Regions from separate parts of the Streptomyces sp. NPDC104581 genome, predicted to be linked through region 1. Evidence: riboswitches for the same ligand, from Rfam matches in the RefSeq annotation. Region 1 holds a riboswitch; each other region holds the start of a gene.
The links. Region 1 has a riboswitch for cyclic di-AMP ahead of ACZ61E_RS23805 (C40 family peptidase). Riboswitches for the same ligand answer to the same signal wherever they lie in the genome.
Positions count from the first base shown of each region.

Region 2: it holds a riboswitch for cyclic di-AMP, as region 1 does, so the genes downstream of both, ACZ61E_RS01890 (transglycosylase SLT domain-containing protein) here and ACZ61E_RS23805 (C40 family peptidase) in region 1, are expected to answer to the same signal.
Region 3: it holds a riboswitch for cyclic di-AMP, as region 1 does, so the genes downstream of both, ACZ61E_RS09550 (transglycosylase family protein) here and ACZ61E_RS23805 (C40 family peptidase) in region 1, are expected to answer to the same signal.

Region 1 covers NZ_JBVJNN010000032.1:40,512-42,704, forward strand. The annotation lists gene ACZ61E_RS23795 (ATP-dependent Clp protease proteolytic subunit) at 1-330, shown strand, start outside; gene ACZ61E_RS23800 (hypothetical protein) at 338-646, shown strand; cyclic di-AMP (ydaO/yuaA leader) riboswitch at 1,020-1,186, shown strand; gene ACZ61E_RS23805 (C40 family peptidase) at 1,190-1,660, shown strand; gene ACZ61E_RS23810 (ATP-binding protein) at 1,739-2,170, opposite strand.
Region 2 covers NZ_JBVJNN010000002.1:65,511-67,703, forward strand. The annotation lists gene ACZ61E_RS01885 (right-handed parallel beta-helix repeat-containing protein) at 1-402, shown strand, start outside; cyclic di-AMP (ydaO/yuaA leader) riboswitch at 846-1,006, shown strand; gene ACZ61E_RS01890 (transglycosylase SLT domain-containing protein) at 1,011-1,754, shown strand; gene ACZ61E_RS01895 (SRPBCC family protein) at 1,875-2,193, opposite strand, start outside.
Region 3 covers NZ_JBVJNN010000008.1:58,756-60,948, forward strand. The annotation lists gene eno (phosphopyruvate hydratase) at 1-18, opposite strand, end outside; gene ACZ61E_RS09550 (transglycosylase family protein) at 266-943, opposite strand; cyclic di-AMP (ydaO/yuaA leader) riboswitch at 947-1,122, opposite strand; gene ACZ61E_RS09555 (transglycosylase family protein) at 1,381-2,193, opposite strand, start outside.

The DNA.
Region 1 (2,193 bases):
GTGTCGACCGCCGCCGTCCTGCTGGCCGCCGGGGCTCCCGGCAAGCGGATGACACTGCCCGGCGCGCGCGTCGTGCTCCAGCAGCCGGGGATCGAGGAGCCCGTACGCGGCCAGCCGTCCGATCTCGCCATCCACGCCGAGGAGTTGCTGCGGCTGCGCGCACTGATGGCGGGCATGCTGGTGCGGCACACCGGCCGGAGCGCCGAGCGGATCGAGGCCGACATCGACCGGGACACCGTCTTCGACGCGGCCGGCGCCCTGGAGTACGGCCTGGTGGACCAGGTCGCCCAGGACCGCAGGGCGGCACTCGGCCTCAACTCCCCCCGGTGAGCGTCCGATGCTCCCACCGGAACTGCCGCCGCTGCCCGCGCTGACCCGCGCCGAGGGCGACTTCGTCGACAGCTATCTCCGGGTCGTCGACCTGGTGGGCCGGATCAACCCGTCGCGCGGCGACGACACGTACGGCGCGCTGCGCGCCGCACAGGCCCTGGTCGCCGGGGCCGCCGAACTGCGCGACGCGCTGACACTGATGCACGCCCGGGGCGAGCGCGAGTTGCACACCCCGACCCTGGACCGCGCGCTGCGGGTGCTCGACGGGGAGCGCAGGGCCGGGCGAGTCACCCTGCCGGCCGGCCCCGCGACTTGATACGGGCCGGACCCCACGCACCGGTGGGACGAAGCGAACAGACGCTCCGTCGCCCCGTACGGACGCGTCCGTACGGGAATCGCCCGCCCGTTCGGCGTATCGGCGTGTCCCTCGCGTCCGCGGCGGCGACTTGCGAGGGGCGATCGGCCGTCCGGCCGAAATGCGGCGCTGCGTCGCAGGTACAGCGCATGAGTGGTCATATCAGCCGTTCACCCAATCGCCCATGGCGACCCATACAGCCCAAGAGTGACGAGAGTCACATACCGTCGTTTCGGCTCGGAATTTCACTGAGGCCGCGTCAAGATCCCTGGGACGACAAGCCCCCGCCACCTCGGCGGGGCGGTCCGGGTGGACGCCGAGTCCTGCCGCCGCTCCGGATGACTGGTCGACACGAGTGGATCGGCAGGAGTGGAGGACCCGAGCAGTTCGGGGCGTTCCGAGCATGGACCGCCCCTCGGGGTGAAGCCGCGCACGCGGCCGGACATCTTCGCCTGTCCGAACCCGACAGGTCATCCTTCACAGGCGGCTGACGAAGGGTTGCGCATGTCCGCGCAGACGCATGTCCCGTCGCTGTTCTCCCGGGCCGGTACCGCATCGGCCCTCCTCGCCACCGTCGGTGGCGCGATGCTGGCGCCCGGCGCCGTGTCCGAGGCCCACGCCCGGCCCGCCGCCGCCGAGGCCCTCCATGTGGCCGCGTCCAAGAAGGGCGCGCCGTACAGGCACGGGGCGGCGGGACCGCACCGGTTCGACTGCTCGGGCCTGACGGTGTTCTCGTACAAGAAGGCGGGCAAGTCACTGCCGCGCACGGCGCAGCAGCAGTACAACACCTCGCGCCACATCCCGGCCGCCGGCCGCGAACGGGGCGACCTCGTCTTCTTCCACCAGGGCAACAGCGTCTACCACGTCGGGATCTACGCCGGGGCCGGCAAGATCTGGCACTCGCCGAAGTCGGGCCAGGTGGTGCGGCTGGAGCGCATCTGGTCCAAGGGCGTCTGGTACGGCCGCGTCGGCTGACACCGGTCGGCGGGTGCGCGACCCGCGCCGGCCCTCGTGCGGTGGGCGCGGTGGCCCGTTACGCGGTACGGCCGCCGGTCAGCCCTGCGCGGGAATCGTCCAGGGCAGGGTGATCCAGACCGTCTTGCCGCCGTCCGCGGTGGGCGTGACGGCCAGCCGGCCGCCGTACTCGGCGGTGAGCGCCCGGATGATGACCATGCCGCGGCCGTTGTCCTGCTGGACCGCGGCCGGGAGCCGGCGCGGCCACCGCGGATGGCTGTCGGTGACCCCGACGCGCAGCTGTTCGTCGCGTTCCAGGGTGATGTCGACGGTGAAGGTCGGTGATCTCCCGAAGGTGTGCTGCACGGCGTTGGACGCGAGTTCCGAGATGATCAGGCGAACCGTTTCGGCGGTTTCGGCTTCGCCGGGCAGACCCCACTCCGCGAGGACGCGCGCGACATATCTGCGGGCCTCCGGTACCGAGGCGGGATCGCTCGGCAGGGTGACGGATGCTTCCTGATGGTCTGCCATGGCGACGCTGTCCCTTTCCCACC
Region 2 (2,193 bases), on a different contig from region 1:
CCGCTGCCCTTCTCGGGCGAGACCCTGCTCACCGGAAACGCGCTGCACCGCACCGGCGGCGCTTTCTGGAACGAGGACCAGGAGTTCGGCGCGATCACGATTTTCCCGGCGAGCCGCGACATCACCGGGGTGAAGATCAGGGACACCGAGATCTCCGACTCGACGTATGACGGCATTCAGTTCAAGAACGGCGGCGGCAACGTCCCCGACGTCGAGATCAGCGGTGTGTCGATCGACAGGTCGAACAACGGTTCCGGCATCCTCGCGATGGGCGGCGCCCGCGGCAACGCGACGCTCACGGACGTGACCATCACCAACTCGGCCGAGGGAGACGTGCTGGTCGAGCCGGGATCGAGCTTCGTGATCACGGGCGGTCCCGGCGCCGGGCGAACGGCCGGCTGACACCCCGTCGACGGCGGGGCGGGAGCCCCGCGGCGCGCCTTCCGTACGGCTCTGTGAGGGGAGCCGTACGGAAGGCGCTTTTCTGACACAAAGTGCATATCGCCAAAGGTGGAAGATTGTATTTTGTCCGCTTTGCGGAGCGGGTGTTATGTGCGCTCAGGAACCAACTTGTCCCTTTCTGGGCCGTGTTGTCGCCGGGCGGTTGCATCAATAGTCCGTGATGTGTGTCACAGATTTGGCGGGTGTGTTTCTCCCGTGTCCGTTCCCACCTCCCGTGCGGGAAAGGAAAGTTGAGGGTCCGTACCGCCGGGCGGGAATTCGAATTGTTCGCCATTGGATCAGTGAATGGCGGGGTGCGGTGAATTCAGGACTTGTTTCGCCCGGACGTTCTCGCTTACGTTCTCGTCATTCCGGGCGGAACGCCGAATCCTGCCGCTGCCCGGAAACCGCACCCACCCATTCACGTACGGCAGGAGCGGGGGACCCAGGTAAGTCGCCGGTCCGGCAATGCCGGACCGGCTCGGGGTGAAGCCGCGCCGAAAGCGCGGCCGGGCATCTCCCGCCCGAACCCGACAGCTCACCTCGCAGGCGACGGAGAGGATTTCGTCATGCCCGCACCGGGTAAGCACCGCCGTTCCCGCACCAGTCCGCTCGCCCGCCGCCTCATCGCCCTCGGCACCGGCAGCGCCGCACTCGCCCTGCCCCTGGTGGCCGCCACCACGGCGGGCGCCGCCCCCGCCCCGCAGCAGCCCGTCAAGGCCCCGACGGCCGCCACGGCCGCCGCGAAGGTGACCCACACCGTCGCGAAGGGCGAATCGCTGGCCAAGATCGCGGACGCCCGTTCCGTGAGCGGTGGCTGGAAGGCTCTGTACAAGACCAACCGCGCCGCCGTCGGCGAGGACCCGTCGCTGATACACCCCGGCCTGAAGCTGAAGCTCTCGGGCAAGCCGAAGGCGGCGGCCCCGACCGCGTCGACCGAGAACGCGCCGGGCGAGACCGGCGAAGCCGTCGAGACGGCCGCGAAGTCGTACACCAACGACCTCGACGGCTGGATCCGCGAGGCGCTGGACGTCATGGCGCAGAACGGCATCCCCGGTTCGTACGACGGGATCCACCGCAACATCATGCGCGAGTCCGGTGGCAACCCCCAGGCCATCAACAACTGGGACTCCAACGCGGCGGCCGGCACGCCGTCGAAGGGCCTGCTCCAGGTCATCGCCCCGACCTTCGAGGCGTACCACGTGCCCGGCACCGCGACCGACCCGTACGACCCGGTCGCGAACATCACGGCGGCGTGCAACTACGCGGCCGACCGCTACGGCTCGATCGACAACGTGAACGGCCCCTACTGATCGGGACGGTCATGGCGTGACCCCGAGGCCGGACGGACTGCGCGGAGCAGCCCGCCCGGCCTCGGGCTGTCCGCCGTCCGGGCCGGGCCGGGGCGGGCCGATGCGACGCCGTCCGGCGGCTCAGGAGGGACCGGCCGCCCCGCCGTCCCGGGCGTCCGCGGGCCCCGCCGCCAAGTCCGCCGCCAGGTCCCGCACCCGCGCCCGCCACGCCGCCTCCGCCGCCTCCGCGTCGAAGTCGTGCGGGCCCGTCTGGGTGAGGACCAGCCGGGGCCCGTGCCCCGTCCCGGCGCGCAGCTCCCAGCGGACCTCGCCCTCCGGCTGCCAGGCGTACGCGAGGACCTCCGGCGCCCGTACGTCCGTGACCGGCCCCGCCGGGATCTCGCCGGCCGTGAAGCCGGGCGGCGCCGGTGAACCGGTCAACGGCTCCGCCCCACCGGTC
Region 3 (2,193 bases), on a different contig from region 1:
GATGGACGGCACGAGCATCTCCTTCTGGGATGTGACGCGTTGGTGCGGGGCCTCATTGGTCCTGCGGCATGAGCCTAACCGGCTCCCGGGCGAGGGTCGGCCGATGCCCGCCCGCTGGGACGAAAAGAGTCCGGAATGCACGATGTGCGGCGAATGTCGCACCGGAGTCACGCCGATTCACCCGGCGGACGGACCCCGGCCCCGGACCCGGCGCGTCCGGGGGGAGTGAGGCGCGCCGGGCCGGGGCCGGGGTTCCGGGGAAGGGTCAGCTCAGGTGGAGCTGCTGACCCGGGAAGATGACATCGGCCTTCTCGACGATGTCCTTGTTCAGCTTGAACAGCTTCTTCCAGCCGCCTTCGACCTTCTCGGCCTCGGCGATCTTGGAGAGGGTGTCACCGGCCTTGACCTTGTACTCGCCGTCGCCCTTCTTGACCGGGCCGCGCGTCTCGCCACGCGAGGCGGGCTGCTCCTGCTCGGTGCGCGGCTCGGCCTTCCGCGGGGCCGGCTGCGCCTCGGGGGCGGACTGCTCCGGGGCCGCTTCGGCGGAGCCGGCGTCGTTCGAGGCGTTGGACAGGCCGACGCCGCAGCTCGGCCAGGCACCCTTGCCCTGGCCCGCCAGGACCTTCTCGGCGATCTGTATCTGCTGGGCCTTCGACGCCTGGTCGGCGCTGGAGGCGAAGGCGCTGCCGCCGTACGCGGCCCAGGTGGAGGCGGAGAACTGGAGGCCGCCGTAGTAGCCGTTGCCGGTGTTGATCGACCAGTTGCCGCCGGACTCGCACTGGGCGACGGCGTCCCACTCGGCGGTGGTGGCGGCGGAGGCGGAGGTGGCGCCGAGCAGCGGGGCCGCGACAGCGGCACCGGTGATGCCGGCGAGGGTGGCGTAGCGGACGGTCCTGGAGGGACGGCGGTGCTTGCCCTTGCCTGAGTTGCTGGAAAACAGCATGCGTGATCTCCTCACCGACGCCTGCGAGGTGAGCTGTCGGGTTCGGGCCAAGTGAGTTGCCCGGCCGCGCCGCCGGAGAACGTCTTCACGTCCTCCCGCGCACGGCTGCACCCCGAGCCGGCCGTGATGACCGGCACTTACCTTGGGTCCCCCGCTCCTGCCTTCGGCGCTTGACGCGACGAGTACTCCCCCCGACCGACGGCAGGATTCGGCGTGACGGTCGACGGTGCCCGCGGTGCGAGCGGTTAAGACGTTAAACACAGGCATCCCGGATGTTCAAAGACGGAACATCCGGGATGATTCGCCCGTCCCGCCCCGAGGAAACCTCTGTTTACGCAGGTCGGAAAGGACGTGGGGTGAGTTGCCGGGCAGACCGTGTCAGTTGGGGCGAAGAGACGCTTGTCTCACTTGCGCAGATACGGACATAGTCCGCCTAACTACCCCTGACCCACGGCCAGATCGAGGCTCTGGCCCGGCAGGATCAGATCGGCGTCGGAGCCCACGACCTCACGGTTCGCCTCGTACAGGGCGGGCCAGCCACCCTCCACCTTCTGCTCGTCCGCGATGGCCCACAGGTTGTCGCCGGAGCGGACGGTGTACGAGCCCTCGGCGGCGGCGTCGTCGCGTGCCGAACCGTCACCCCGTGAGGCATGACGACCGCTATCACGCGCCTCGCCGGACGTGCCGGGATCGCCCGCCTCCGCCGAGGCGTCAGAACCGCCCGAACCGTCCGCCGACTCCGGCGAACCGGTCGTCGCGTCGCTCTCGGGGGCCGGCTCGCCGCGGTGCTTGCCCTTGCCCGTGCCGGCCTCGGTGCTCGGCCGCGCGCTCGACTCCCCCGTGCCGGGCTTCTCGCCGCCGGCGGCGGAGTCACGGCCGAACTGACCGGAGGGGGGCACCGACTCGGGAGCGGCGGGCAGGACGGCCGTCTCGGTCGGCTCGGGCTCGGGCTCGGCGGGCGTCTCCGGCTCCTCGGTGGCACCGCCGGAGGGCTCACCGTCCGGAGCGCTGTCGGCGTCCGCCGTGAGACCGGTGATCAGCGCGCACGTCGGCCACGCGGTCGGCCCCTGCGCGTCGAGGATCTTCTCCGCGACGGCGATCTGCTGGCTGCGGCTGGCCTGGTCGGGGCTGGGCGCGTACGCCGTACCGCCGAAGTCCGCCCAGGCGTCCTGGGAGATCTGGAGTCCGCCGTAGTACCCGTTGCCGAGGTCGGCGCTCCACATGCCGCCGCTCTCGCACTCGGCGACCCG